2 regions of the Alteromonas sp. NFXS44 genome follow, and region 1 is predicted to be linked to the other one. Evidence: riboswitches for the same ligand, from Rfam matches in the RefSeq annotation. Region 1 holds a riboswitch; the other holds the start of a gene.
The links. Region 1 has a riboswitch for thiamine pyrophosphate ahead of thiC (phosphomethylpyrimidine synthase ThiC). Riboswitches for the same ligand answer to the same signal wherever they lie in the genome.

Region 1 (14,919 bases):
CAGCGGGGTAGGCTGCTTACCGTCCGAATGCATTCAGCCAGTCTGTCCATACCGGGTCGAGTCCGCGGGCGGTGAGGCTGTTTGCGACTGCGCTGGCTGAGCGGGTGTCTTCGGTTGAGAATTGTTCCAGTGCTGTTGTGGGAGCGCTGTATCCGCCGGGTTGAGTTTGCGATGCGGCAGACAATTGATTAATGGCCAATGGTACGACGTTGTCGCGAAATGCCGGGGATTCCCTTGTGGAAAGGCTTAATTCCACTTCCGGAAAACACAGACGGTAAGCGCAAATCAGTTGTATGAGTTGCTTATCTGATACCTGACTTTTCTGCGTTGCCTGGTCACCGGCGCAGGGCTTGATGCGGGGGAATGCAACGGAGTAGCGGCTTTTCCAGTAGCGCTGTTGTAACAGGCTGAGATGTAATGCGGTAAATGCGCTGTCCGTCCGCCATTCGGATAACCCGAGTAATGCGCCGAGACCGATTTTGTTCATACCAGCTTCGCCAAGCCTGTCCGGTGTTGCTAACCGCCAGTCGAAATCCTGCTTTTTGCCCCGCAGGTGATACTCTGCATAGTGAGCGCGATGATAAGTTTCCTGATAAACCAGCACACTGTCAGTTCCGGCTGCAGCAAGGGCACGGTACTCATCCGTGGAAAGCGGTTGCACCTCCATGGCAAGATGACTGAAGTGAGCCTTCACTAACTCAACTGCCTGCAGAAAGTAATCCATGCCTGCTTTCGTTTCGTGCTCGCCGGTAACCAGCAAAACAGAATCAAAGCCCATTTTCTTGATGGCATAAACTTCCTCTGATATTTCAGCCATGGTCAGTTTCGTGCGCTTAATTTTATTGCTCATGGTAAAGCCGCAATAGGTGCATTCGTTGGCGCAAAGGTTTGACAGATACAAGGGCACGAACAAAGACACGGTATGCCCGAAACGCTGGCGGGTGAGGGTCTGTGCTTTAACAGCCATATCCGGTAGAAATGCTTCTGCAGCAGGGGATATCAGCGCAAGAAAATCCTGCCAGTGCCGGGCGGGGCGTTGCAGTGCTGACATCACATCTGCCGCGCTTTTGCTGTAAAGCGCCAGCCTGACATCGTCCCAGTCTGTGCGGGACAGCTCTTCTGCCACCGTCATGATAAGCCAGCCAGAAACTGTGTGAACGGGCTGGTGGCGGAGGCCCCGGAGTTAACCGGTGCGGTACCGGCCAGCCAGGCCTCGCGGCCGGCTTCCACGGCTTTTGCAAACGCAGTGGCCATGGCAACAGGTTGTGCAGCGGCGGCAATGGCGGTATTTACCAGTACTGCATCAGCGCCCATTTCCATGGCTTCGCAGGCATGAGAGGGAGCGCCAATTCCTGCATCAACCACCACCGGCACGCCGGCCTGTTCAATGATAATGTGCAGGAATTCGCGGGTTTGCAGGCCTTTATTGGAACCGATAGGTGCGCCAAGTGGCATCACTGCTGCGCATCCGGCTTCTTCTAAGCGCTTGCACAAAACAGGATCCGCATGACAATAAGGCAGCACGTTAAAGCCTTCTTTACACAACACTTCAGCGGCTTTGAGTGTTTCCACCGGGTCGGGGAGCAAAAAACGCTGATCGGGATGAATTTCCAGTTTCAGCCAGCTGGTACCTAACAGCTCTCTGGCCAGACGGGCCGCATAAACCGCTTCTTCCGCTGTCGCCGCACCGGAAGTGTTCGGCAGTAATGTAACCGGCAGCGAACGCAGAACGCTGAGGGTAGGGTCGGGCACGTCGCCTTTTGAAAGCCGTTTAAGTGCCAGCGTAACAAGCCGGGTCTGGCTGGCGACCAGGGCATCTTTCATGATGTCAGGGTGACTGAATTTCCCCGTACCGGTGAATAATCTGGATGTAAAAGTGGTGCCGGCAATCGTCAGCATTATTAACCTCCCGCTACCAGAGTAAAGAGTTCTACGGCATCATCAGGTTGCAACTCGTGATGTTGCCACTGGCTGGCCGGTATGATTGTCTGGTTTACCGCTACAGCCACTGACGGAGTTTGCTGCAGATAATCACTGATCGCATGGGTGAGCAGGCTGCCTTCAGGCAGAGTGAGCTTGTCACCGTTACACAATATGTTCATGGTGTTCTCCGGTATTGTTTGAGCATGCAGGACACGCCGGATTTTTGTTTACCCTGAAGTGGCGCAGGGTGAGAGCGCGGCCGTCATAAACGTGAAGTTGTCCGAAATCCACAGGCTGAATGCCGCACAGATAACTGAGTGCAAGGCTGGCCTGAAACTGACCGGCAATGGCTACCACAGGACTGAATATTCCCTGCTCAAGGCACGTTTGTGAGTGCTCACCAATCTGTTCCATGCATTCATAACAGGCCGAGCCGGATGCAGGATTCAGCGCCAGCGCCGTGGCGGAAAAGCCTGCAGCACTGGCGGAAATGAGCGGCAGTTTATGTTTAAGGGCCAGACCATTTACAAACTTTCTGCTGGTTACACTGTCGGTGCAATCCAATAGCAATGAGCAGTACGGCAGGTGGGTGGCAAGTCTGATGAGGTCTGAAGGGTCATCGATGCATCGTGTCTGACACCCGCCATGCATGGCTGTCAGTCGCGACCGTGCAGCATAGACCTTCTTTTGTCCCGCACCGGCTTCGGTAAACAGCCACTGGCGGGGTAAATTACTGAGTTCTACGATGTCATGGTCGACCAGCACAATTTCGCCCACACCGGCGGACACCAGCGCCATGGCTACCTGACAGCCCAGTCCACCGCAGCCGAACAGCATGACTTTTGATTGCATGAGTTGCAGTTGGGCTTCCTCATCAAAATTATCCAGCAGTAAATGACGGCTGTAGCGGGAATACAGTTCAGTGGTCAGCACGGCGGCACCTCCCGCGTAATGTGCTGACGGCGTCTTCCGGGTTATCGCTTTCTGTAATAGCCGTTACCACGGCAATGGCATCTGTGCCTGTGGCAGCCACGGTGTCGATATTGCCTAACTTAATACCGCCGATGGCCACAGTAGGAATGCCGTGATATTTGCAAAGTGATACGTAGTCAGCCAGCCGCGCCGGACCCTGCGGCGCAGAGGGCATATCTTTCGTTCTGGTAGGAAAAATATGACCCAGTGCTATGTAAGATGGCCGGATTTGAATGGCGCGGCACAGTTCTGCATATCCGTGAGTGGAAATACCCAGCCGCAACCCGGCACGGGCAATGGCACTCAGATCGGCAGAAGCGAGATCTTCCTGTCCAAGATGCACACCATACGCCCCGTGTTCGATAGCCAGTTGCCAGTGGTCGTTGATGAAAAGCTGGATGTTGTATCCGGCAGCCATGGTTACTGCCTCACGGATAGTTTCACTAAGCCCTTCACTGGCAGATTTTATCCGCAACTGGATAATCTTAAGATTTAAAGGGAGAAGGCGTTGCAGCCATTCAAGGCTGTCCACCACGGGGTAAAGCCCGGGCGCAGAGTCCGGCAACTCCGGTAAAGAATAGATATTCTTTACCGGTATCAAGCCTTCAAAAACTGCCGGAAAGTGAGGATGCAGTGAACCGGGAAGCGACGGTGTCTGTTGTTCAGCGGGCACTGCACGTTCAGAAGGCTGGCGATGAAGGACAGCCGTTTCAGGTAAAACAAGCTCTGCCTGTTGCCATGCTGCGGAAACCACTGCTCCCGCCAGCGAAACAGCATCTTCTGCTATGTACTGCTCAGCCATTGCTCCGGCGATGGCCGATGCCAGCAGGCAACCGGAACCCCGTAAGTTAAAAGGCTGCCGGGCTTTGTGTACAAAACGCCGGACGTTTTCTTTGCTGTACAGCACATCACAAATTTCCGCCGCGTTCCCGGAGCCGGGCCGGAGCGATGAGTCTGGTCTGTGACCGCCTTTTACCAGTACCTGCTCGCAGCCGGAAGCGATAAGCTGATGGGCGGCAGCCAGCTCATCTTTGGCTTGCCGTAACGTAAAGCCTGTCAGCCAGGCCAGCTCATCATAGTTCGGCGTGATAAGCGTGATGTAGGGCAATAGCCCGGCGATAGCATCAAACGACAAGTCACCGAGCTTACTCTTTGATGATGCCTGTAATACAGGGTCCCAAATTACCGGAATTTGCGGATATTCAGACAGTTTCTTAATAAGCACACGGATCTGTTCATCATTCGCCAGCGCACCCACTTTTATCACCGCAGGGATCTGCGGCTGAAAAGCGACTTGCAGTTGTGCCGAAAACGACGCCGGCGATACCGGAGAAACGTGCAGCACGCTGTCATGAGTTTGCGCGCTGACCAGCGAGACCACACTAAACTGGTGGACAGTAAAACATTGCAGCGCACGCTGGTCCTGCTGTAAACCGGCGGCGCCGGAACTGTCGGTGCCGCCAATGGTTAAAACACGGGGTAACATTATTCGCCCTCAGCAACGGCAGCATCAACGTAGAGAGCGCGGCCGGAGGCAGAAAACTTCTTCGCCATATCGGCCATGCCCTGTTGCTTCGCTTCTTCCGCCTGTGCATGGTCACGGACTTCCTGAGAAATTTTCATGGAGCAGAATTTCGGACCGCACATGGAGCAGAAGTGCGCCACCTTGCTTGAAGCCTGCGGCAGAGTTTCGTCGTGATAGGCGCGGGCGGTGAACGGATCCAGTGCCAGATTAAACTGGTCTTCCCAGCGAAACTCAAAGCGGGCTTTCGACATGGCATTGTCGCGTATTTGCGCGCCCGGGTGACCTTTTGCCAGGTCTGCTGCGTGGGCGGCAATTTTGTAGGTAATTAGACCCTGCTTCACATCTTCTTTATCCGGCAGGCCAAGATGCTCTTTAGGCGTGACGTAGCAAAGCATGGCACAGCCATACCAGCCAATCAGTGCTGCGCCGATCCCGGACGTGAAATGGTCATACCCCGGGGCGATATCCGTTGTCAGCGGACCGAGGGTGTAAAACGGTGCGCCATGACAATGAGATAACTGCTCATCCATGTTCTCTTTGATCAGGTGCATAGGCACGTGGCCAGGACCTTCTATCATCACCTGAACGTCATATTCCCACGCGATAGCAGTGAGTTCGCCTAAGGTACGCAGTTCGGAAAATTGTGCTTCATCGTTGGCGTCAGCAACGGAACCGGGGCGCAGACCGTCACCCAGTGACAGACTGACATCGTATTGAGCGCAGATTTCACAGATTTCGCGGAAATGTTCATACAGAAAACTTTCCTGATGATGATATAAACACCATTTCGCCATAATGGCACCACCACGGGACACGATGCCCGTAACACGCTTAGCGGTTAACGGTACAAAAGGTAAGCGTACGCCGGCATGGATAGTAAAGTAATCCACCCCTTGCTCTGCTTGTTCAATCAGGGTGTCCCGAAAAACCGGCCAGTCGAGATCTTCAGCAACCCCGTTGACCTTTTCCAGCGCCTGATAAATGGGCACTGTGCCAATGGGCACCGGACTGTTACGCAGTAACCATTCACGGGTTTCGTGAATATTGCGGCCGGTAGATAAGTCCATGATGGTGTCTGCGCCCCAGCGCGTGGCCCAGACCAGCTTTTCCACTTCCTCTTCGATTGACGATGTCACCGCAGAATTACCGATATTCGCATTCACTTTGACCAGGAAGTTTCGTCCGATAATCATCGGCTCGGCTTCAGGGTGATTAATATTGGCCGGAATAATTGCACGGCCTTCTGCGACTTCGCGGCGCACAAACTCGCCGGTGATTGCCTGCGGTATGTTTGCACCGAAGGCTTCCCCTTTGTGCTGCCGGTTCAACAGTTCATTTTTAATCGCAGCGCGACCCATGTTTTCGCGGATGGCGATGTATTCCATCTCCGGCGTCACGATGCCAAGGCGGGCATAGTGCAATTGCGTTACTACCTTGCCGGAAGCGGCTTTACGGATGATATTTTTCGCCTGAAAACGGATAGATTCTGAGGTGATGTCTGCATCCCGCGCCTGCGTATAGGATGATTCAGATGCAGCAATGGCTTGCGTATCGCTTCGAGCGTTAATCCACTCAGCGCGGCAATGCGGAATACCTCTGGTCACGTCAACTTCACAGGCCGGGTCGCCAAATACGCCGGAGGCATCGTATACGGGAATATCCGGATTGATTTCTTCTTCCTGTTCGCTGATGCGGGTAGGAGACTGGGCAATCATCCGCATGGGCACGCGAATGGACGGGTCAGACCCTTCCTCGTACTGGCGGAAAGAATTAGGAAAAGCTTCACCTTTCAGTGATTGTATAAAAGTTTGCGCCTGCTGGCGTTTCTCGCGTCGTGTTGACATAGCATTTGTTCCTTTTCGGGTGATAAATGCTTGTCAGGAGTGAGTATACAAGGGGCAACACCGGCAAGCAGACGGTCGTCTGTTGTGATGGTGGAACGGTGTTGCTGCTTGTTCCCTTCGCAGGTATTAGCCTGATCAGGTTCTACGGATCCCGCAATGCGGTCTCAGCTTGCTTTTATATGAAAGACGAAGCACTCCGACAAGTTCTGTTTTTACTATAATCATGGATTGGAAAAGAAAACAAGCCTTGTCTTAACGTGCTGATAAGTGTCTTTAGCGAGTTTGTTACCTTATCACTAGTCCGGTATGGAAGTTTCTGATAGTCTGAATAGTAATTATTGTCATTAGGCTCTTCAATGTAGCCGAACACTCAACATCAGGTGTAACACGTTGAGTAAAATAGAGATTTTTTATGACATTGTGGGACTTACCAAGCAAACAACAAGCAATTATTATCTCGGTGAAAGAGAGTTTATGTGTCAACGTGAAAGAACGTTTATCTGAAATGGGCGTTCAGAATGGACGTGAAGTTCAGTGTGTCAGAAAAGGGCCATTAGGTGGACCTATCGTCATGCAACTGGGTGGCAGCGTGTTTGCTATCGAAGAAAATCTCGCCTCACAAATCGAAGTTGAAGTGCGTAACTAACGCTCATTTTTCCGCTGTCGCCAGTAACAGGATACCCTTTTTTCATGCAACGCATTTTAATGGTCGGAAAGCCCAATTCCGGTAAGAGTCTTTTATTCAATCAATTAACCGGTCTGCGACAAAAAGTCGCTAATTATCCTGGTGTTACCGTGGAAGTTAAACGGGGTCAGTGTCAGGATTTTGAAGTGGTTGACCTGCCGGGCACTTATACGCTTCGTGGCCTCAGTCGTGATGAAGAAATCGCAATAAAAGAAATCACCACATCGGTAGAGCGGGACGATACTTCTCTGGTGGTTTGTGTGCTTGATGCCACCCGTTTAGAGCGCAGTTTGGTGCTGGGTCTGCAGGTACAGAAACTGGCAAGAGCCAACAATAAAGCTGTACTCTTTGCCCTCAACTTCATCGACGAAGTCCGCAGGATCGGCGAAGATATTGACACAGAGGCGCTAAGTAAAGAATTAGGCAGTCCGGTAATGGCGCTGTCAGCAAGAACCCTGGACGGCTTGCATGAATTTAAGCAGACCATGCTGTCTGTTGCCAGAGCGCCGTCAGGATACATCCCGGCGACATCGCTGGCAGACGGGGAGTCTGCGGTAAACCAGAGTCAGGCACTGGCTTCAAAGTACGGCCTGCACCTGGATGTTGTGCTGAAAAATCAGAACAGCGTCGACCGCTTCCTGTTAAACAGCTGGACCGGCTCACTGGTATTCCTCGGCGTCATGTTTGTACTCTTCCAGAGTATTTTTACTCTCGCAGCCCCCCTGATGGACGGCGTGGAAACGCTGATCGGCAGCGCTGCTGAAGGTGTCAGTGCCATTACGCCGGAAGGCATTGTTACTGACTTTTTTAACGACGCCATATTCGGTGGTTTAGGTTCTTTCCTGGTGTTTGTACCGCAAATTATGGTACTGACTTTCATTATCGGCTTGCTGGAAGACAGCGGTTATCTTGCCCGTGCCGCGCTGATGTGTCACCGCCCGTTGAGCGCAGTGGGTTTATCAGGCAGAAGTTTTATTCCTTATCTTTCGGGTCATGCCTGCGCCATTCCTGCCATCATGGCGGCCCGTACTATCGAGTCGCCGCACAAGCGTCTTATCACAATGCTGACCATCCCGCTGATGTCCTGTTCAGCCCGTTTGCCGGTTTATGCATTGCTGGTTGCGGTACTGGTGCCGGAAGACGGTACTTTCCTGGGCATTTTTGGTCTGCAGGGTGCTGCCTTCTTCGGCCTGTATTTCTTCGGCATTATCACAGCCCTGATTGTCAGCCAGTTTCTGTCGCGATTCTTACCGAGAGATCTGGAAGAGTCAGACATGCCGTTCATTCTTGAATTACCCACTTACCGCTTACCACACTGGAAGCCGTTAACTTTCCGCGTTATCGACAGCGGGTTGCAGTTTGTCCGCCGTGCTGCACCGATTATTTTCGTGGTGTCGGTGGGGATCTGGATCCTGGGTTACTTCCCGATGGGTTCTACTCTGGAAGACAGCTGGCTCGGGCAAATCGGCCATGTTATCCAGCCTGTATTCGAGCCGATGGGTCTGGACTGGCGTTACGGCGTGGCAATACTGATGTCGTTCCTTGCCCGTGAAGTTTTCGTCGGTGCGCTGGGTACACTGTTCGGAATGGATGACGCTGAAGACAATGTGAACGGTCTGGCCGGACGTATTCAGGCTGACGGACTGACAACCGGCGCCGGCCTCGGCCTGGTGCTGTTCTACGTTGTTGCGCTGCAATGTGTAGCAACTGTTGCCATGCTGAAAGGTGAAACCGGCAGTAATAAGCTCGCATGGGGCCTGTACGTCGGATACGGTATCCTGGCCTACGTTATCGCCGTACTGGTGAATTTGTTGTTCTGATAACGGGTAAACAGCACGTCATTGAGTGTGCTAACCAAAGAGCGGGGACCTTGATGAGGTGCTGTTTACAACAACCGTTAACGGTCATACACCGTAACTTTGTTTATATCCGTTTTTTCAATCCTTGCTTTGCCTGAACTTTCTAAAAAATTCAGCAGAGACATCGGGTCATTGGTTTCAAATACACCGGTTACAGACATGCCTGATAAGTCCGCAGAGGCGATGGTGACCTGCAAAGCATTGTAGCGATTAAATTCGCGAACTACGTCATCTAAACGGTCGTTGCGGAAAATCATTTCTCTGGATTTCCAGGACGTCTCTCTGGCTACATCCACCGATGCTTCTGTATGAATATTACCATTGTCCTGAAGCACAGCTTTTTGTCCCACAGTTACCAGCAGAGGCCTGTCTTTGGTTAAGTCCGGTGCAGTAAAGTCAGTCAGCTTGATACCGGTGGAGCGAAACGGAATCAGTTGTTCTTTTTTCGCTTCTCTTGCCAGTGCGACTTCTCCGGTAAGCACCGTCAATGCAACACTTCCGGGCTCACTGCGGACGTTAAATTCGGTTCCCAGCGCCTGAAACATTGTGTCGTTAACCCAGACCCTGAAGGGCTTTTGAGGATTATGTGCAACTTTGAAAATTGCTTCTCCCTGTTGCAGGACGATGTTTCTGTATTTCTGCGTATAGTTAATATCTACAGCAGTCAGCGTGTTCAGGTAGATAATCGAGCCATCTTCCAGCGTGATGCTTCTTTGCTCGCCCAGTGATGTTTTGTATTGTACAGGCTGATTTTGCGCTACAGGCGTTTCGCCGGCGTTTTCAACCGGCAGCATCTGATAAGCGAAAATAGCGCCTGCCAGCAGACAGGCAGCAACCGGAAGCCAGCGGGTTTTCCGGGGGCGCCCGGAGCTTTCGTGTTCTGAATTATTACCGGTCAGGTTCTGGTGTTGAGAGATAGGAGTCACCTTACTGCCCGCTGCTGATTCTACCTGGGCGAGTAATTTGTCGACGGATAGCTTTTTACCCTGATCAACATCTGACATCAGATCCAGCAACACGCATGCGTGAATAAATTCCTCCACATGAGCAGGTCCCATCAGCAACCAGTGCGTCAGTTCACGGCGATCTTTTTCGCTCAGTTCGCCATCGTCCAGCAATACCGCCCAGTAGCTAGCTTGTTCAATGATCAGAGAATTAGATTGTTTAACCATATTCATGATGCATCACTCGCAATTTGCGCTTTGCGACATTCTGTCATAGCACGGGTTAAGTATTTTCTGACGGTGTGAATAGAAATTCCCAGTTTTTCTGCAATTTCCGCATGATTTAGGCCATCGCGCTTCCTCAGTAGTAACACTGACTGATAAACAGGTGGAAGTGTAACTAGTATTTTCTCCAGTTCTTGTATAGCTTTCTGCCGCTCAAGTTGCAGGTGAGGGTCTTCATTGCCGGGAAAATTTTCCAGACCATCAGTAAACGGTGTTTCATTTTGAGCAATCCGCTCATTCTTTGAACGCATTTCATGCACAAGATTTGCGGCAATACGAAATAAGTAGGCTTTGGGTTGTTCTATGAGATCTTTTCTGTCTACATTCATCAGTCGCAGGTAAGTCTCCTGCGAAAAATCCTGAGCCTGCTGATTATTATTCGAACGACGCATGAAGAAGGCAAACAGTTCCTTATAAGAACTGTCGTAGAGCCCTTTTACAAAGCTGCTGCATTTACTCTTTTTATTCGTCGCAGTGTGGTTGCCCATAGAGAAAGATGTCTTGTGCCGGAATTCAGAGGGGAAGATGAATTAATACTTACAAAATCAGATTAAAACTTCGCGGAAGTTTCAAGATAAAAAAAATAAGTACCTAAATCCAGCACTTTCACACTCTTTATTTATTAGTGGGTTTTCAGCCCGCATAAATAAAGGCTCGCAACGAAGCCAATGACAATTATATGTAGTACGGATATAGGAAATACAAGCATGAGAACTCGTGTCCCCAAATTTAAGAAAAAGCCAGTCGTCTTGTCAGTGATGCTGTCACTGGCCGGCAGCTTTGGCGTTGCTGCAGAGAATATTGAAAATCAGGAGCAGTTACAGGTTACGGTGGGGCAGGTTCCGCTGGACCGGGCTTTGCAGAGCATCGCAAAACAATATGGAAAGCAGATTGTTTTCTTCTCCAATGTGGCAGACGGCCTGACAACTGAAGCGTTTTCCGGAACGTATAGCGAAGAAGCTGCTTTTAATAAGCTTCTGGAAGGGACTGCGCTTAGTTATCGCTATATCAATAAGAAAACCATCGCTATTGAAAAGAAAAATGTGGATGAAACCGTTGAGGGAAAAAAGCCCGCAGCGTCTACTGACGCCTCTGCGCAGCCAGCCGCAGTGAATAGCGGGAACCTGAGTAAAACAAGTAAGGGGAAGGTTGAGAATATTACCGTTACCGCACAACGCCGTACTCAAAATTTACAGGAAGTACCGGTTTCAGTTTCTGTCATGAAACGTGACTTGCTTGAAAGTGCGTCGACCGCAGGTGATGATATCCGTTTCATGTCAGCCCGCATTCCAAGTCTGAAAATTGAATCTTCGTTTGGCCGCTCTTTCCCCCGCTTTTATATTCGCGGTCTGGGCAATCAGGATTATGATGTAAATGCCTCTCAGCCGGTATCATTGATCACTGATGATGTGGTTCAGGAGAATCCGCTTTTAAAAGGTTTCCCCGTCTTTGATGTGGAGAGTGTTGAAGTGTTACGTGGTCCTCAGGGTACGTTGTTTGGCCGTAACACACCTGCAGGACTGGTAAAGTTCACTTCGAACCGTCCTACGCAGGATTTCGAAGGTTATATCAGCGCGTCTTATTCGTCTCTGGACACATTGTCTACCCATGGTGCTATTAGCGGTGGCCTGACAGACACTGTGTCTGTGCGTGTGTCTCTACTTAACCAGACGCGTTCAGACTATATTGATACCCGTGCGCCGGGTTTTGAACAAAACGATATTCTGGGTGGTTATGACGATCGAGCTGCCAAAGTGCAGGTGCTCTACGAGCCAAACAGTCAGTTTTCGGCGTTATTTAACTACCACACCCGTGATTTAGATGGTACGCCCACGGTGTTCAGAGCCAGTGCAATAAAGCCCGGAACCAACGACTTCGTTGATGGTTTCGACCGCAATGTGGTTTACCACGATGCCGCGCAACGTGCCACGCAAACGGTGAAAACCGAGGGCGGAAGTATGAAATTGGAATATTTCACGACTGATTACACGTTTACCTCTGTAACGGGCTATGAAACTGTGGAAATGTACTCACAGGCCGATGTCGATGGTGGTTACCGGGTAAGTAGTTTTGCTGATCCCTCCGGCTACACCGGCGAATTGGGCACTGTTCCTTCTTTCTCTGTTGAAAGTGCCGACGGTATTCCTGACCACAGCCAGTTCACTCAGGAGTTGCGAATGGCCTCTAATGAACTTGGGGTATTTGACTATCAGGCGGGGCTGTTTTTCTTCACAGAAGATCTCAATATCGACACTTTTCACTACAATGAAGACGGCAGCTTAAAGCGTTATCTGACTCAGAATCAGAAAACTGATGCATGGGCTGTGTTCGCCTCCGGTGATTACGAAGTCAATGACAGAACCAGCGTGACTGCGGGTATCCGGTACTCGAAAGATAAGAAAGACTATTTTTCTCAGCGAATTATCTCTACCGCCAGCGACGGTGAGTTTTTTGACCCTATGTATGCTGACACGAAAGATTCTGCTATCAGCTGGGACCTGAGTGCAATGTATCAGTATTCAGATGACACTAATCTGTACACCAGGCTGGCAAAGGGCTTCAGAGCACCAAGTATTCAGGGCCGTGTTGTCAGTGGCAGCGACCCTAAACTCAGCGTTGCAGACTCAGAAGTTATACACTCGGTAGAAGTAGGTGCTAAATCAGACCTGCTGGATGATGCAGCACGGGTAAACTTCAATCTGTTTTACTTCCAGATGAACGATCAACAGTTAACGGCTCAATCGTCTTTTGATGAAGGGGCTGCCAAAGAGCTGGTTAATGTTGATAAGACAGTAGGCTACGGGTTTGAATTTGAGGGCGAATACGCTATCACTTCTGACCTGCTTACAACGTTAGGGGTCAGCTACAACAACACTGAAATTAAGGATGAGAACGTAGCTATCTCAACCTGTACTTTCTGTACAGTGTTGAACCCGGTGGATGAAAACGGGCTGATTAGTGTTGATGGTCTTTCACTTCCCCGTGCACCTGAGTGGATTGGTAATTTCACTATGCGCTACAGCACCGAACTTGGCGATGGTGAATTGTATTTCTACACCGACTGGTCCTATGCAAGTGAAGTGCGGTTCTCACTTATTGATGCACTGGAAATGAGACAGGACCCTTACCTTGAAGGCGGCGTGCGGGTTGGCTACCTGTTCATGGTCGACAATTATGATGTGGAAGTTGCAGGTTACGGTCGTAACATCACAGATGAAACAGCGTTAATTGGTGGCGTGACGATCAATAACCTTGCAGGTGTGGTAAATCAGGGCAGAACCTGGGGAGCCGACATTAAGGTGAAATTCTAATCTGTTGATCACCCTCTGATGGTTGTACTGCCGGGCCAGCACCCGTAGCAGTACAACCTTTTTCATCTCCCCGTAAGGTGTTTTCTTATGAAATTTTCCCGCGTTATTACACTTGTCTCACTTATCGGCGCTTCATTGTCTGCATCAGCGGCGCAATCAGTCGATATTCTTATTACCCGTGGGCATATCCTCTCTATGGACAGTGCTTTGACAGAGTATGAATCCGGTTTTGTGGCCGTTAAAGACGGGCGTATCGTGGCTGTCGGTCCACAAGAAAAAGCATCAGATTACCGTGCCGGCACTCTCCTTGATGTGGACGGTGATCTGGTTTTGCCAGGGTTTATCAACACACATACTCATGCCTCAATGTCCTTATTGCGTTCATTGGGTGATGATGTGCCTGACCGGCTGCATAAGTATATGTTTCCTCTTGAGAAGCAATTCGTTTCACGTGAAATGGTAAGGTTGGGTGCTGAGCTCGGTAATGTTGAAATGCTTAAAGGTGGCGTGACCACTTATGCGGATATGTACTATTTTGAAGATGAAGTCGCAAAGGCAGTCGACGAAATTGGTATGCGTGCTGTTTTAGGACAAACCGTGATCCAATACCCTCAGGCCGATGCTAAAACCGCAGAAGAAGGAATTGATTATGCGGTTAATTTCATTAAAAGCTATGCGGATCATCCGCGCATTACTCCCGCTTTTGCGCCTCACGCTCCATACACGAATACCACAGGCACTTTGCAGAAGATTTCAGCACTTTCTGAAGAATTCGGTGTGCCTGTGCTGACGCATCTTGCTGAGTCTGAAAGGGAGGAGGAGGTGATAGCTGAGCGCAGTGGCGGATTATCCCCGGTGGCCTATTTAGAAAGTATCGGTGTGCTTAACAATAATCTGATAGGGGCCCACGTCATCAGAGTGAGCAATCAGGATATTGCCCTTCTTAAAAAGCATCATGTTGGTGTAGCGCATAATATGAGTGCAAACATCAAATCAGCAAAAGGCGTGGCGCCGGTGACAGAAATGCTGAAACAGGGCGTTGATGTTGGTCTGGGCACTGACGGCCCGATGTCAGGCAACACACTGAGCTTAATTGATGAGTTTAATCAGGTAGCTAAACTTCACAAGTTGTGGACGAATGACCGGACTAATATGCCAGCCGTCGAAGTGATAAAAATGGCAACCTCAGGCAGTGCGAAAGTGCTGAATATGGAAAATGAGATTGGCTCTCTGGAGAAAAGCAAACGGGCAGATATCATCGTGATTGATACCAAGTCGCCTAATATGACGCCTGTTTATAATCCTTACTCTGTGCTTGTGTATTCAGCTTACGCGACAAATGTAAGACACAGCATTGTGGAAGGTAAATTGCTGATGAAAGACAGGAATGTTCTCACTGTAGACGAGAGCGATATCGTTAAAAGAGCAACTGAATTTAGCAACAAAATAAAGCAGGCTTTAAAGGCACAGAATAAGCCTGTTTTATAGATTGCAGGCTTCTGTTTACGTCTCTTATGTTGCCCCGCCGGAATCGCAAGACTGCAGCGGGGCTTTTATTTTCCGCTACGAAT
Region 2 (14,919 bases), on a different contig from region 1:
GAAAACCTGCACGGCACCTTCTTCAGATAACTGGATGAGTCCTTTAAGCAGTTGTTTTTGCTTCAGAGGATCTTTCAGGCGGATACGCTTAAACAGTTCCGGCGCAAAGTTAGGAATACCGGTAAAGCGGAAATTATTGCCGGACGTGAACGTATCACCGATGCGGATAGTCCCGTGATTGTGCAAACCGATAATGTCACCGGCGTAGGCTTCTTCCAGAAGTTCCCGGTCACCGGCCAGGAAAGTCAGCGCGTCAGAAATACGAACGTCTTTGTTAATACGTGAATGACGCATTTTCATGCCCTTCTCGTATTTCCCTGAAACGATGCGGCAGAACGCAATACGGTCGCGGTGTTTAGGATCCATATTTGCCTGTATCTTAAACACGAAACCACTGAACTCAGGCGCATCAGCACTGATTTCACCGTCTTCTGTCAGGCGTCCCTGCGGCGCAGGTGCCCACTCAACCAGACCATCCAGCATATGGTCAACACCAAAGTTACCCAGTGCAGTACCAAAAAATACCGGTGTCAGTTCGCCTTCGAGGAACAGTTCCTGATCAAACTCGTTAGACGCCCCCTGAACCAGCTCCAGTTCGTCTTTCAATGTTTCCAGCAAACCGCTGCCGATAGCGGTTTCAAGTTCCGGGTTACCCAGCCCTTTGATAATGCGTACATCCTGAATCATGTGACCCAAACCGGATTTGTACAAAATCACTTCATCACGGTGTAAGTGGTAAACACCTTTAAATTCTTTACCACAGCCGATTGGCCAGGTCACCGGCGCGCACAGGATTTTCAACTCGTTTTCAACTTCATCAAGCAACTCCAGCGGGTCGCGGATATCGCGGTCGAGCTTGTTCATGAAGGTAATAATAGGCGTATCGCGCAGGCGGGTAACTTCCATCAGCTTACGGGTACGATCCTCAACACCTTTTGCCGCATCGATAACCATCAGGCAGGAGTCAACGGCAGTCAGTGTGCGGTAGGTATCTTCAGAGAAGTCTTCGTGTCCCGGCGTATCCAGCAGGTTCACGAGATTTTCACGGTAAGGGAACTGCATGACCGAGGTCGTGACCGAGATCCCCCGCTCTTTTTCCATTTCCATCCAGTCAGATTTGGCATGCTGACCGGACTTTTTCCCTTTCACGGTTCCGGCTTTCTGCAAAGCTTGTCCGAACAAAAGGACCTTTTCAGTAATGGTAGTTTTACCCGCATCGGGGTGACTGATAATCGCAAACGTACGGCGTTTGCTGATTTCGCTGGTTAGGTTACTCATGGATATTCTGATCTGTCACTGTGTGAGGGTAGACGCGGGTTCAGAGCTTGCGGGCGGCGCCACCTTGAATTTCAAAAATTGGCGCGCATGATACCAGAATTGAGAAAAATTGCCGCCCTTTTCTCTGCGGTGCAAATCCACCGGCGCATTTGCACCGGCAGGCAGAAAGTTTGTACGCCGGAGGTCTTACTTTTTCTTCTCCGGTGTGGATTTATCGTATTCCACCAGCTCTTCTAATGCAGCCCCGGGATCCTCTTCCCCGGCGACGGAGTCGAATTCTTCTTCGCCATGACGAAAGTCTTCTTCCGCCAGCGTGATTTCCCGTTCATGTTCACGGGCTTTTTTATTGCTGTCAGCCATCATATTTACCTGCTAATTGAACAAAACACACTCTTGTTAATTATACGTGAAGAGAGGAATTTGGATGAGATTTCAGACTATTTTTCTGACCGGGAGATGGTTTGCTCCATCGGATACAACCGGAGGGATATAAGTGCTGACGCCCTAAACCAGTAACATACGCATTATCCGTGCGTCTTCTTTACCGCCATCACAGGGGTAGTAATTTTTACGCACTTCAATGTCTTCAAAACCGGCTTTTTCGTACAGTGAAATGGCTTTGTGGTTTCCGGCTCTTACCTCGAGCCACAGTGACTCAGCCTGTTGTTGCCGGCACCATGCAATCACACCGTCTAATAACTGTTTTCCGGCACCCTGCCCCCGGTCAGAAACAGCAACTGCAATGTCCATTAACGTGGCTTCGCCGGCAACCAGTAATATCACGGCGTAACCGGTGAGATTAAGCTCACTGTTAAGTAATGCCAAACCTGCATAGGGCGGTGTAAGACAGTCCGCAAAGGTAGATAAGGACCAGGGATTATAAGTGGCCTGCTGATGAATAGCATGGGCGTCATTGATCAGGGCGTCAGAAAGTGGCTGGAGTGTGAACGACGGCATCACTTACTGACCGGTACAAATGATCTGCCACAGACGGCGCTTTTCCGCAGCGTCTGATGGCGCAGTTTTATAAGGTAATGAAAGAATATTATTTTTCAGGGACAACTCTGAACCATATTGCCAGCGAACAGACTTTGCATCGTGAAACAGAGACAACGCCTGCAAGATGTCTTGTCCGGCAGTTCCGAAGCTGCGGGGATCAATGGTTTCAACCACCGGTGATGCCGGTTTTGCTTCATTGTCCTGCACTTTTTCCGGGGCAGATGGTTTTTTATCCGGTTTATTTCCCAGCATGGAACGAAGCTGCGCAATGCGGGCCTGACCATTTACGGCGGGTTGACCAGAAGACTGAGATGGAACGGCTGCGCCGGAAGGCGTTTGTTCAGCAGTGTGACTGTTCCCGGCAGCAGATGTTGCCTGAGACTGTGATACAGCCTGAGATTGCCATACACAGATACCCATTTCCTGAAGAACAGCAATTTGATATGGATTTAAACCGGACGTCATGAAAATGGATTTACTTTTGAGTGGAAGAAAGTAGGAACACTATAACTTACTCAGAGGAAAAGTGGCAGGGGTGGAGGGACTCGAACCCCCAACCATCGGTTTTGGAGACCGCTGTTCTACCAATTCGAACTACACCCCTAGCGCGCTGTGCATTATACGTATGCGTTAACAAAGGTAAAGCCTTTTTATGGCAAAAAAACAGCAAAACCAGTGCCTTTGCCTGGCATTCGCACAATACGCACAAAAAGCGCACAGCATGGCTGTTACTCCGGTTCACTCACCTTCTGCCGGTTAGTGGTTTCCAGTGCTGCCTGCCAGAGTGCAGCAGTGACATTTACCACCCGGCGTTGCTGTTCACAGGCAAAGATGACCTTCTCTTCAGCGGCCCCACTTAAAGCGGCGTAGTGTTTATACAAGCGCATAGCGGCTTCGTCATTTAACTGATTAATCGCAGCACAGGATGCCACATCAAAATAACGATTGCCGCTGGCAGCATATTCCCAGTCAACGATAACGGGTTTAGCGCCACCGGCTCCGGTTCTCACAATGTGCGGCAAAGACAGATCGTTGTGACAAAGCACCGCCTGTTCAGCAGGCGGCTGCTGTGCATCACCGGAATCAATCACGTTTCTCAATGATTCAGCCAGGGGATGACTGCTCTCAAGATCTGCACTTTCAAAATAGCGCATCAGTCTGGGCTCAAGACACAGAGGTGGCGCATCAATGGCTGTGCAGTGAATGGTGTGTAACGCAACGGCGAGCAGAATGATACTGTCTTCACTGTTTGCGTTGTTCGCCGGTTCCGCATCCGAGGTCACCCAGCGTTCTGCCCATAGCGTGCAGTCAGTACTCAGCCACACAGGTTCAGGCGCAATGCCCTGACGGAAAAGATTGTGCTGAAGCGTAAACTGAGCGTGTTTGTTTACGCCGGTAAAACTCTCACCGGCAGACCACTTAACAGCGAACTCACGCTCACCGTCAGTGATATTAAACAGGCGGTTCACATCCCCGCCCTGCCGTGATTCGCAGGAGGCATTACCGCTAAGCTTTAACGGCTCTGCTAACGCTTTAACGATAAGCGCGGGCGTCATGTTCCTGCATCTTCCATTGTTTCAGCCATTGTGCATAACCAAATACGGCAAATCCGACATATCCCAGAAACAGACACGCCGACAACATCAGGCCGCTTTGTGCGTAAAGATAAGCTGAAGCCAGATTGATTACTATCCAGTACAACCAGTTCTGTAAAACCTTATGGGCCACCATCACAGTAGTCACCACACTGACCACCTGAATGCTTGCATCAAGCAGCAGATGTTCGCTGTTGAACTGCCCCTGTGCCCAGAGGGATAAGCCCCAGGCAATCAGGAGTAGTCCCGGCACCAGCATGGCATGGGTATACCATGGCCAGGAATGCACCCGATTGTCGCCGGCAGCCTGACGGTTCCACTGATAGTACCCGTATCCGGCCATCACCATGTAATACAGATTCAGGATGGCCTGAAACGGCAGTGTAACCTGCCAGAAGAGCCAGGTATAAATAGCCGTACTGATAAATGCACACAGCCAGCACCAGCGGTTTTGCCTGGCAGCCAGCCAGACATAGGCCAGTGCCAGCACCACAGCAACCCACTCGGCCAGTGATGTCGCGGCTATCTGTTCAAAGAAATGCGGGATGAAATCAGTCATCCTGATCCTTACGGGCCTGCATCACATCGAAGTTCAGAAACTTTGCTACAAAAATGGCCTGCCCGACTTCTTCATGGGTGCGCTGCATTTCTTTTCCCAGTACAGCCATAACATCGGCATACTCGCCGGTGACCTGTGTACTGGTAGAACAGGTCGTCACATCAAGGGTGTCGTAACTGTTCAGTCTGTCAATGAACGACTTTATGGGTGGAATGTATTCATTCACCAGAGGATACAGAGATAACTCAACCATGACCTGCATAGAGATTCCTTAAAATTGAAAACGGGCTGTGACGCCGAACTGTCTGCCGTCACCTAACTGATAATAAGGTTCAGCAAACTCATAGTAATCACGGGGATCGTTACTGAATCCACCGAAACCGCGGGTGTACCAGGTTTTATCAAACACGTTCTTCACCCACAGTGTGGTGCGCAACATGCCTTTTACCCAGGTGATATCTGTGTTGTACAACGTTGTGGCAGGTGCTGTTTCATCATGGCCATCAGAGAAGCGGTATTCGTCTTTAAAGTCCATATCAGCGCGCCATACCAGAGAATCAGTCAGCCACAACTCACTGAACAGGTTCGCTGTATATTCAGGTGCCTGAGCCTGACGCTGCTTACTGACATATTCACCGTCGGCAGTCTCGTAACCTTCAAAGGTGGCACTGAGGTAACCCGCGCTGGCCTGCACTGTCCAGGATGACGTTGCCTGCCAGGAAAGCTCCAGTTCTGCCCCTTTATTTGTGCCCACATCGGCATTCGCTGTAATGTCGATAAAGGCGGCAGAACCATCTTCACGTTCCTGAACATCAAAATCGCTGATTTGGGTATCTTCCCTTTCCATAAAGAACAGTGCTGCGCGGGCTGTCAACTCAGGAACAAACAGTTTGCCTTTGTAGCCTGCTTCATAGTTCCGGTTGTATTCCGCATCAAAGAAACGGCGCTCCCGGCTGACCTGTTCATCATAGTTAATGCCGGCACCTTTGTAACCTCTGGATACGCTGGCATACAGGTAGTCCCCTCCCATATCCCAGGTCAGTGCCAGTTTGCCGCCGGTCATGGTCGTGTCATCGTCGTACACCACCTGCGCATTATCAGCATAATCATAGGCGTAATTTTCAACACGCAGCGCGGACGTCAGCAATAAAGACGGAGTCAGCTGAGTATCAAGCTGACCGTAAACCGCTGTTGTCTGCGGTTCGAAAGTACTGATAAAGTCACCGTCAGCATAGGTATACTGACGCAGTAAATCCTGTTCACTCTGATTGATGCGGCCGCCGATAACCCAAGTCGTGGTGTCATTGAAGATTTTTTTATCTTCTGCAGAAGTAAAACGCACCTCGGCAGATTGTTGGGAAACATCCCGGTAATACGCATCAAAGGATGTATAGCCCCAGGGGTGAAAACCGGTGTAGGTCCAGTCTTCGTCGTAGCCGTAAGCGATATCATGACCGGCCATAGTCGCAATGATTTCCAGCAAGCCACCGGCGGTCTCATGATTGATATGTACACTGACCGCTTTGGTTTCCTGCTCATCAAACCCGGGTTCATCCGACAACGTATGGCGGTTGTTATCCAGTGAGAAAGCATCGTAACCGTTATTGATATCGTACCAGCGGAAATCCATCGCAACGGATGTTTTGTCAGTCACATCCCACAGTGTTCCCAGCCTTACTGCGTTCTCATGAATACCGTTGGTATCGTCAGCACCCAAAAAGTCATTTTCAATAAAACCGTCACTGCTGTTGTGCACAAACGCTGCACGCCAGGCCAGAGAATCAGACGCTTGTCCGCCATGGGCACCCTCAGCGCGGAAGAAAGATTTATTTCCCACAGACAATTCAAAATGACTGTTACTCTCTTCAGAAGGGGCATTGCTGACAATCTTAACCGCACCGGCCAGAGCACCGGTTCCGAATACTGTCGCCTGTGGTCCGCGGTAAACTTCTACCTGCTGTGTATCAAAAAGCACACCGGCTGCAGCAAGACCGGAGAAATCAAAATCGTCGACCAGGAAACTGACTGAAGGATTAATCGGTTCAGCAAACTGGCTGCGCTCACCAATACCCCGAATCTGAATAAAACGTCCGCGGGATGCTCCGGCCGCAAAATTCACATTCGGCGCAATACTTAATACATTGTCGATATAGGTAGCCTGACGGCTGTCCAGGCGGTTGCCTGATAACACAGAAGCGCTGGCACTGAGTTGATCGAGAGTCGCTGTGCGGAAATCACCGCTGACGGTAATACGTTCGATGTCTGCTGTGTCATCAGCAAAAGCAGGCAGTGCAAGTAGTGCGAGAAGAATTGCGTTTTTTTTCATTAGGATCTCTTTAATCATCAAAAAGATCCGGCTTTACGGCAGGTATTGAGGTTTTCAGATTGCTTTTATCACCATCCCTACGCCGGTATTATCCGGATCAGGTTTAAGGGTTCCCATGGAATGGATCTCAGCCGTAAAGACGGCACCCCTTGGCCTAATGCTTATTGCGGAGTCCGCAAATTAAGCGAGGGCAGTCTAACAACTTCAGTGACTTAGTCAAGTTGCCGGCTGCCCGGAAAAAGCAATAAAAAAGCCCGCGATGTGACGTGGCGGGCAATGAAGGTCAGGCGACCTTCTGATTCTGGCGTCTTGTGCGCCATCCCATAAACCCTATTCCCAGAAGAATCAATGACATGGCGGTTGGCTCACTGACTTCTGTAATAGAGGCATTCCGGAAGCGAACCTTCATATCTCCACAACCACTGGCTGCATCACAATCGTTAATGAATACGATGTCGGTAATAAGTCCTGACATGTAATCATCCAGAGTAATAGAGAAGGTCTCCCAGGCTGGTTCGCTGGTATAAGTAAAGTCATCCAGACCGAAATTCTGTGTGCCACCCAGAGCGAACGTGCGACTGGCATCGTTATTCTGTTCACCGGCAGAGAAGTCTGCCAGCCAGATCCCGCCAATTTCAGAATAAGGATTTGCATTAGTATTGTTGTTGCCCGGTGTCATACGAAATTCAAATGACAACAAAATATCTGAAGCAGAATTGTCTAAGTCCAGGCTCTGGATCCCGAAAGCATCATCCAGGTTTAGTGTGAACCAGCTGTTTTCGCGCAGGTTCAGTACACTGCCATTGTTTGTCCAGGTTCCGTAGTTAGACGTGCCGCTTTGTTGATGTGCAGCCAAAGTCTGGGCAGCGAAGTCGATATCGTAGCTGCTGATAATGTTGGCGTTAGCCGTAAATGCCGCACAGAATCCGGTTAGCAGGGCTGCAGTTTTGATGCTAAATTTCATTTATGTTCCTTGAGCAGTGTGTGCCTGAAAATAGTTAAACAACTTCACTGCAACCCGGCTGTCTTATGGCGGTATAAGACCCGTGGCTTTCCGTCCCTGCCTCACGACAGGTTTGGCGAATCTACTCTGTGAAAGTGACGTTTCCACCAATGAGTCGACGGTTGTTATGATAGGGAGAGCCCCGCAAGTAAAACAGGACACTTCTGAACGAAATACGGTACAAATTTGTACCAACACAAAATTCACCCTTTTTCTGTCAAGGCACAGGTAATTCTTATATCCTTGACTGAAGGGATCCGGTATTGGGAGCAAACGTGCAGTATCACGGTTTTTTCTGGTCGGCAGTCATCCGCGCTTTATTGAGTCTGAGAAGGGATAACGGACTTGATAACGAATATGACACAACGATGCTCGAAAGCGTCACACAAATAGAAAATGAGAAAATGGACGATGACGGACTGGCGTCTATTCTTCACTCTCTTTGTCCTGCCAGGGAATATGAGACAATTGGCCGCTCCCTGATTGGCTATTTTGATTTCAACAAAATGAGTAATCTGGTGGTGTATCTCACGGCCAGTAAGCATATTGATGACGCACTCCATGTACTGGGGAAACACTACCACCATATTCTGGGCAACAGTGCAGCATTGACCGTAAAAACTGACGGAAATGAAACCTGTCTCCGGTTTCAGCCATCATCACATCCTGTTCTTACCGAATTCCGCTGTTATTTCCTCCTCGCTTTGTGCCGTCACCTGGCCGGCAGAAAATTCGACTTCACCACGGTCACCTTACCGCCATCAGGCGAACAACCGGTCAGCTTATTAAGGCCGGTCAGCAGCGGTGATATCAGACATGAGGGAGTTGTTGTAAGCCTTGTTTTCGATAATAAGTGGTGTACACAGGCATCATTTTACTATTCTCAGTCGATTAAAAAAATGCTGGCGGGAAACCTCGACACCAGCAATGATTTGCCGTTAAAGCAGCAGGTTAAAGAAGCATTTCTCAAAGCCCCGAGCCCGGCAAGGATCCGTTCGGAATGGGTAGCAACGCAACTCGGTCAGACGGAGTCCGCGTTTCGTCGCCAGCTAAGGCAAGAGTCCATTTCCTTCAGCGCATTACTCAAAGAGTACATTCATGACCAGTCATGTCACCGGTTACTCAGTGGCGAAAAAACGGAAGACACCGCCGCCCACCTTGGCTTCTCTGACCGCCGTTCCTTTGAGCGCAGTTTTAAAGAACATGCAGGGATCAGTGCAGGACAGCTACGCCAGCTTGGCAACCGCCTGCGTTTTCAAAAAGGTAACGGTAATCTCATTAATTTGGTGGAGAACCTGCCTCCCCTGCCCAATTCAATTCAGACTCTGCTGAATATGGACTGCGAAACAATGACGCTGGCGGATGTGGTCTCACTGATTGAAAAAGATCCGATTTTTCAGGCCCACGTTATGAGCAAGGCCAGCAGAGCGGTTTATGGCTCTGTACCCAAAAATCTTGAACAGGCAATCGGCCGGAATCTCGGGCTCGGCAATATCCGCAATCTTGCCGTAATTTTCGCAGCGCAGCAGTTGCTAACCTCTCAATGCCGGTTTGATAAAGTTAACCTGCTCACCGATGCGATGCTGCTGAGCCTGACTATCTTTCAGCGCCTGTTCGGTTTTAACCGCTTAAACGAGGACCAAACTGAGCAGGTCAAACAGCTTTTACTGTTTGGCACGTTATCCCTGTTTCTAATTTTTCACGACGAATGTCTGTTTTCCGACGGCGCAGTCACTCACTGGGACAAAAGTGCTTCATTTGACGTTTTCCTTAACCGTATCAATGATGAATACGGCGTTTGCCTGTATGGTGCCACATCGTTAATGTTACTGAGATGGGGTTTTAACAGTGCAGTGAATCAGCAATTGTGGAAACTGTGCAGCAACGACGAAAATGGAAATTCTGACAGCCTGACGGGTCAGATCACATTGTGTCATACCATTGCATTTAATCTGCTGAATGCACAGGAAACACCTGAATACAGTCAGGATACGCTGACTAAGGTGCAAAGTGAGATGCTGGAAGAGATCGTGACGAGCTGGCGGGTTTCAGCGGCCTGAGATCAATGATCAGTGCCGCTTACCCGCATCAGAACTTGTTAGCAGGCGGCTTTAACCGTTTATTCTGCATTCAGATTCAGGCTGCGGATTTCAGCCTCTGTTTGTGCTTTCAGTATCTCCATCGTCTTACCATGGGGCGTCGGAGTACGGGAATCCGGATCGAGAGTTACAAAAACAATATCATCAGCGAGACATATGGTTTTCTTGGTCGCTTTGTTTCTCACCAGACATGTTACTGTAATCGACGTACGTCCAACCGATTTAGTTTCCAGACCAAACTCAACGATATCGCCCTGTAACGCAGGGGATTCAAACGTAATTTCACCAATGTGCTTAGTGACCAGACAATTTGTTTCCAGCTGACAAATAGCGAAAATTGCCGCTTCCTCATCAATCCATTCCATCGCCCGGCCACCAAATAAAGCATTGGCGTAATTAAGATCATTGGGCATGACAAGCCGGCGGGATAAAAAGCGCATTCGAATTCCTCGTAAACAATAGATAAAATAGCGGCTGGATTATACGTGAAACGATATCAAATGGCTCAGACAACTGTGACTGACTGGCTTACAGCACCCTTGTTTTGTAATACCAGCGATTATCACCGGCAAAGACTAGTGATCCATGGCGATAAGCATCACCATGCCACCACAGTTGAAGATATACTCTCATCACTGCCTGAAGATATTTCTGTTTGCATTGCCGGCGAACTTAACGCCAGGCTTGCTGATATAGCAAAGACCAGGATAGCGAAGACCACGCCACTCAATTTGTACCGGCAGTGTTTAGGCAGTGAGTATGACATTGTCATCATCGACTTCTCTGAGCAGTTCAGGCCATCTGTGCTGACGGCTCTGGCCGGTACAGTAAAAGTATCCGGAACACTAATACTTCTGACACCGCCATCAGATAGCTGGCACACTCATCCGTCGGTTACCCGCCCATACTTTTTAAGCTACGGACAAACGCTGAATAAGAGTGTGTATATCGATAAGATTCTGCGACCTTTAACAGACACTCCGGAGACGGGCATGATCAGCCGGGACAGCGTGTACTTGCCCTCCCCTCAGGCTGTGGCAGTTTCCCGCATATCCGAGTCTGACAGACTAACCGCTACCCAGCAGAAGGTGTTTAATAAGATCACGCAGGATGACTGCAGCACTTACAAGTGTGTTTGTATTGAGGCAGCCAGAGGCAGAGGAAAGTCTTTTTTATCCGGGAAAATTATCGCCCACTTTCTGAAACTGGGGTTAAATGTAGCTGTTACAGCGTATTCGCAAGCCTCTGTCTCAGGATTACTCACGTCCTCGGAATGCGAAAGCGGAAACAGAGCGCAGTGGATGGCTACGGACAACCCGCTGTTGTCTGAAGATACTATAGACGTTCTCGTCATAGACGAAGCAGCAGCGCTGCCACTGCCGCTGCTACAGCGTTTATTATCAACACCTGCGTTTGTTATTTTAAGCTCTACCACAGACGGTTACGAAGGCAGTGGACAAGGATTCAGAACCAAGTTTCTCCAGCCTCATAAAATTCCGGTGAGAATGCTGTCAGAGCCTGTACGCTGGCGCGGTGGCGACCAACTGGAAGCTCTGGTATCGAACCTGACATTCAGACAACCACTGTGCCGTGAAGAACCGGGCGACCCGCGGGAATCTGTTTCACCGGAGCACCGTGTCCTGACGGCAAAAGACATGGAACCGTCAACACTCCGCCAGGTACTGGAAATGCTTACGGCTGCCCATTACCAGAGTAGTCCCGATGACATGTTAAGACTGACAGACTCTCCTCAAAACAACTTTCACCTGCTAATTGTGAAGGGCAAGATTATTGCTGCCGCAGTAGTAGAGCATGAAGGCGGCATTGCGCCGGAAGCCCTCACTGAGCATATTGCAGAAGGAAAACGTCGTGTAAAAGGCCATCTGACGGCGCAGAGTCTGGCTTTGATGAGCACTGATGCAAATTTTGCATCCATGACAATCAGGCGGATTAATCGCATTGCGGTAAATCATGACTGGCAGTCAAAAGGTCTCGGGTCAAAATTACTCACGCAAATTGTTTTCACCTGCCAGACTGAAGGTGCTGATTTGATCACCTCATCTTTTGGCGCTGATGACAAGTTACTGAGATTCTGGACAACTAATGGTTATACCATTGTAAAACGGGGCAATAAACCGGACAAAGCATCAGGATTGCCTAGTGCACTGGTCGTCAATCCGGTCTCTCAAAGGGCAGTAGAAGCCATTGACCAGCTGTTGGCACTGGAAGTAAACGGTGAGCTCCCCCCGCTGCTGATAAAGCGCCATTTATTAAGGGTTCGCCAGTTCGTTGAAGGCAGCCGGAGTATCGATCATCTTTATTCCTCGCTGAATTATTTAACCCAACTGGCTGATAAAGCCCATTCCTACTCTGATGTTGAATTAGCTGCAATACTTCGCAGGTTATCTGCAGGGGACTCTTTAAAACAGTTAGCGAACCGCACGGGCTTGCAAGGTAAGAAAGAAATGATTAATGAGCTCAGACACCGGTGTGAACAACTTCTGTCTTCAGGGCATGACGGAGGTCCGTTATAAATCAGCTTGTGAGCCGGATATAAAAGATAAAATCAGAAGTACTGAAAACAAAAAACCCTGCTGTCGCAGGGTTTTTTAATTCTAATTAAGCATTAAATCTTAATACCGCGGTTTTTTGCCTTATCTTTGATATAAGGTTCCCACGCCATCGCATTTCTGCGTAAAGACTTATCTTTCTTAGCAATCTGAATGTGATCGTAAGCTGCTTTGTAGTTACCGATATAGAAGTTCGCTTCCATTAATGAGAAGTGAATCTTAGCGGGATCTTCAGCACCACGTTCCAGAGCATTGTTAAGAGCTTTGATAGCACCTTTATAATCTTCAGCTACGAGTAACAAAGTACCCTGCTTTCGATAATATTCAGGATCGCTATCTGCTTCTGCAGCTTTGCCGTAATAACTGGCTGCATCTTTATAGTCCTTCGCCTGGTGATAAGAGTTAGCGATGTTTGCATACATCTCCGCATCTTTCTTCAGCAGGCCGCTCTTAACATACTTAGACAGCAGTTCAGCAGACTTATGTGGATCACCCGCGTTTGCATACAGGGAAGCAAGCTGTTTAATTTGGCTGTCTTTCTCAAGATAACCCGCCGTGTAAGCGATATCCAGAGTTTGTACAGCTTTATCAAAACGTTCAACCATCATATAGAAGCTGCCCAGTTGAACCCAGTAAGTCGGATTCTCAGGGAACATGTTAACAAGCACTTCAGCAACACTTACTGTTTCAGGATACTTTTTGTCTTCAAAGAAAGCAGAAAGTTTCAACAGATAAGGGTTCTTGTCTGGCTTGCCAGCTTCAGAATTCAGTTTGATAGCTTTGTCAGCAGTTGCTGCAACCTGGCTAAACTTCTTCTGCTCATACAATGCTTGTGCTTTACGTGTGTAAACCTGAGCATCTTCTTTACAGGTAAAGTCCATCCACTTGTCATAGTACTTAACAGCTTCATCGAACTTTTGTTCCTGCATGCTTAAGTCACCAAGTAACTTCAGCGTGCCTGCGTGCTCCAGGTCATTCAGTACTTTAGTTTGTACTGCTGACTGAAGGTAACCGAATGCTTCTGCACCCTTACCTTCCTGAGACGCAATCAGGTTACCCAGGAAGCGGTTTACGTATGCCTTATCGAAGTCGTCACTTGGATCCACTTCTTTAAGGATATCGATAGCTTCCTGAACACGGTCTTCATTGTAGGCTTCAAAAGCAGCCTGAACTTTCTTACCGGTACGCTCGCCGACAAGAGTAGTTTTACCCTTGACATGGCCAGGACACAGCACAGGGCCAGAAGGTTTAGCCGCTGCAGGTTTAGCCGCTGGTGCGGATTCCTGCGCTGCGGCCATTGGCGCTGCAATCGCAGCACCAATACCCATGACCAAAGCAACGGCGGACATTTTAAATGTACGTAGTTTCATGATCATTGCTCCAGTTTAAAGTCCAGTTGAACGAACATGCCTTCTTGCTTAACCGCTTTACCGTCAACAATTTTTGGCTTGTACTTCCACTTGCTCAGCGCGCGACGCGCTTCACGGTCGAATATACGCTTGGGATCTGCATCGATAACACTGATGTCATCAACACCACCCTGTTCATTAATAGTGAACTGCAGTTTTACCCAACCTTCACGACCATCACGGGCAGCATCAGGTGGGTACTTAGGATCGATACGTACGATTGGTGTAGCATCACCATCGCGTTGCATCGCACCAACACCGCCAATATCTACACCAACACCACCGGTATCAACTGACGGAATTGCCAGACTGAAACCATCTGTGTTTGGTTCAGCAGCTTCCGGTTCAACAGGTTGAACTTTAGGTGGCTGCTGAGGTGGCGGCGGAGGCGGAGGTGGCTTACGCGTACGCGTTTGCGTCTCATCGTCCGGCTCCTGCATCACGATATCAATAACTGGTGCTTCCGGTACCTCGTCTGCAGGTCTGGCAGAGTTCTCAATGAGCTTTGCCATAACAACAAACAGACCAAAGGCAACTAACGCACCTAATAATATAGAAACGATTATCCTTACCATCTTAACCCCTTGCCGCTACCGATATACGGTCAATGCCTGCGGCTTTAACCTGGTCCATAACCTTGACTACGATACCATGCTTGGCTTTGACATCAGCCTGGATAAATACATAATCCGTTGGCTGCTCTGTAAGTAATCGCTCTAAATTAGCCCTTACGGTGTCCACAGCGACTTCACGTTTATCTAGCCATACAGTTCCATCTTCTGTTACAGCGATGAAAATGTTGGCATTCTTGTGAAGAAACGCTTGGCTCGCCTCAGGCTTGTTAACTTCAATGCCTGCTTCTTTAACGAAAACAGTAGTAACGATGAAGAAGATAAGCATGATGAACACGATGTCGAGCATCGGCGTCATATCAATTGCTGCATCTTCCTCTTCGGTTCTGACTTTTCGAGCCATAATCGTTCTCTCTAGTGATGTGGCAGGCTATCAACTAAGCCTTCTTTTGCCATCTTCGCTTTAGCTTCGAGACGAGAACTAATGAATAGTCCGGACAATGCCGCAA

Region 2: linked by a shared signal. The riboswitch ahead of J3369_RS06850 (TonB-dependent receptor) and the one ahead of thiC (phosphomethylpyrimidine synthase ThiC) in region 1 are both predicted to bind thiamine pyrophosphate.

What each region holds. Positions count from the first base shown of each region.
Region 1 is NZ_JAGDEA010000001.1:482,433-497,351, forward strand. Features, by position in the region: gene J3369_RS02075 (DUF4861 family protein) at 1-11, shown strand, start outside; gene thiH (2-iminoacetate synthase ThiH) at 17-1,132, opposite strand; gene J3369_RS02085 (thiazole synthase) at 1,129-1,899, opposite strand; gene thiS (sulfur carrier protein ThiS) at 1,902-2,102, opposite strand; gene J3369_RS02095 (HesA/MoeB/ThiF family protein) at 2,086-2,856, opposite strand; gene thiE (thiamine phosphate synthase) at 2,843-4,381, opposite strand; gene thiC (phosphomethylpyrimidine synthase ThiC) at 4,381-6,264, opposite strand; TPP riboswitch at 6,360-6,473, opposite strand; gene J3369_RS02110 (FeoA family protein) at 6,677-6,910, shown strand; gene feoB (ferrous iron transporter B) at 6,955-8,769, shown strand; gene J3369_RS02120 (FecR family protein) at 8,847-9,986, opposite strand; gene J3369_RS02125 (RNA polymerase sigma factor) at 9,983-10,525, opposite strand; gene J3369_RS02130 (TonB-dependent receptor) at 10,745-13,348, shown strand; gene J3369_RS02135 (amidohydrolase) at 13,436-14,836, shown strand.
Region 2 is NZ_JAGDEA010000005.1:349,197-364,115, reverse strand. Features, by position in the region: gene prfC (peptide chain release factor 3) at 1-1,278, opposite strand, end outside; gene J3369_RS06885 (hypothetical protein) at 1,465-1,638, opposite strand; gene rimI (ribosomal protein S18-alanine N-acetyltransferase) at 1,783-2,235, opposite strand; gene J3369_RS06875 (hypothetical protein) at 2,239-2,742, opposite strand; tRNA gene J3369_RS06870 (tRNA-Trp) at 2,805-2,881, opposite strand; gene J3369_RS06865 (phosphotransferase) at 3,006-3,833, opposite strand; gene pnuC (nicotinamide riboside transporter PnuC) at 3,811-4,431, opposite strand; gene J3369_RS06855 (hypothetical protein) at 4,424-4,693, opposite strand; gene J3369_RS06850 (TonB-dependent receptor) at 4,703-6,757, opposite strand; TPP riboswitch at 6,815-6,917, opposite strand; gene J3369_RS06845 (hypothetical protein) at 7,041-7,721, opposite strand; cyclic di-GMP riboswitch class I at 7,767-7,848, opposite strand; gene J3369_RS06840 (helix-turn-helix domain-containing protein) at 8,024-9,820, shown strand; gene J3369_RS06835 (acyl-CoA thioesterase) at 9,880-10,299, opposite strand; gene J3369_RS06830 (tRNA(Met) cytidine acetyltransferase TmcA domain-containing protein) at 10,345-12,393, shown strand; gene J3369_RS06825 (tetratricopeptide repeat protein) at 12,486-13,799, opposite strand; gene J3369_RS06820 (energy transducer TonB) at 13,802-14,413, opposite strand; gene J3369_RS06815 (ExbD/TolR family protein) at 14,415-14,813, opposite strand; gene J3369_RS06810 (MotA/TolQ/ExbB proton channel family protein) at 14,825-14,919, opposite strand, start outside.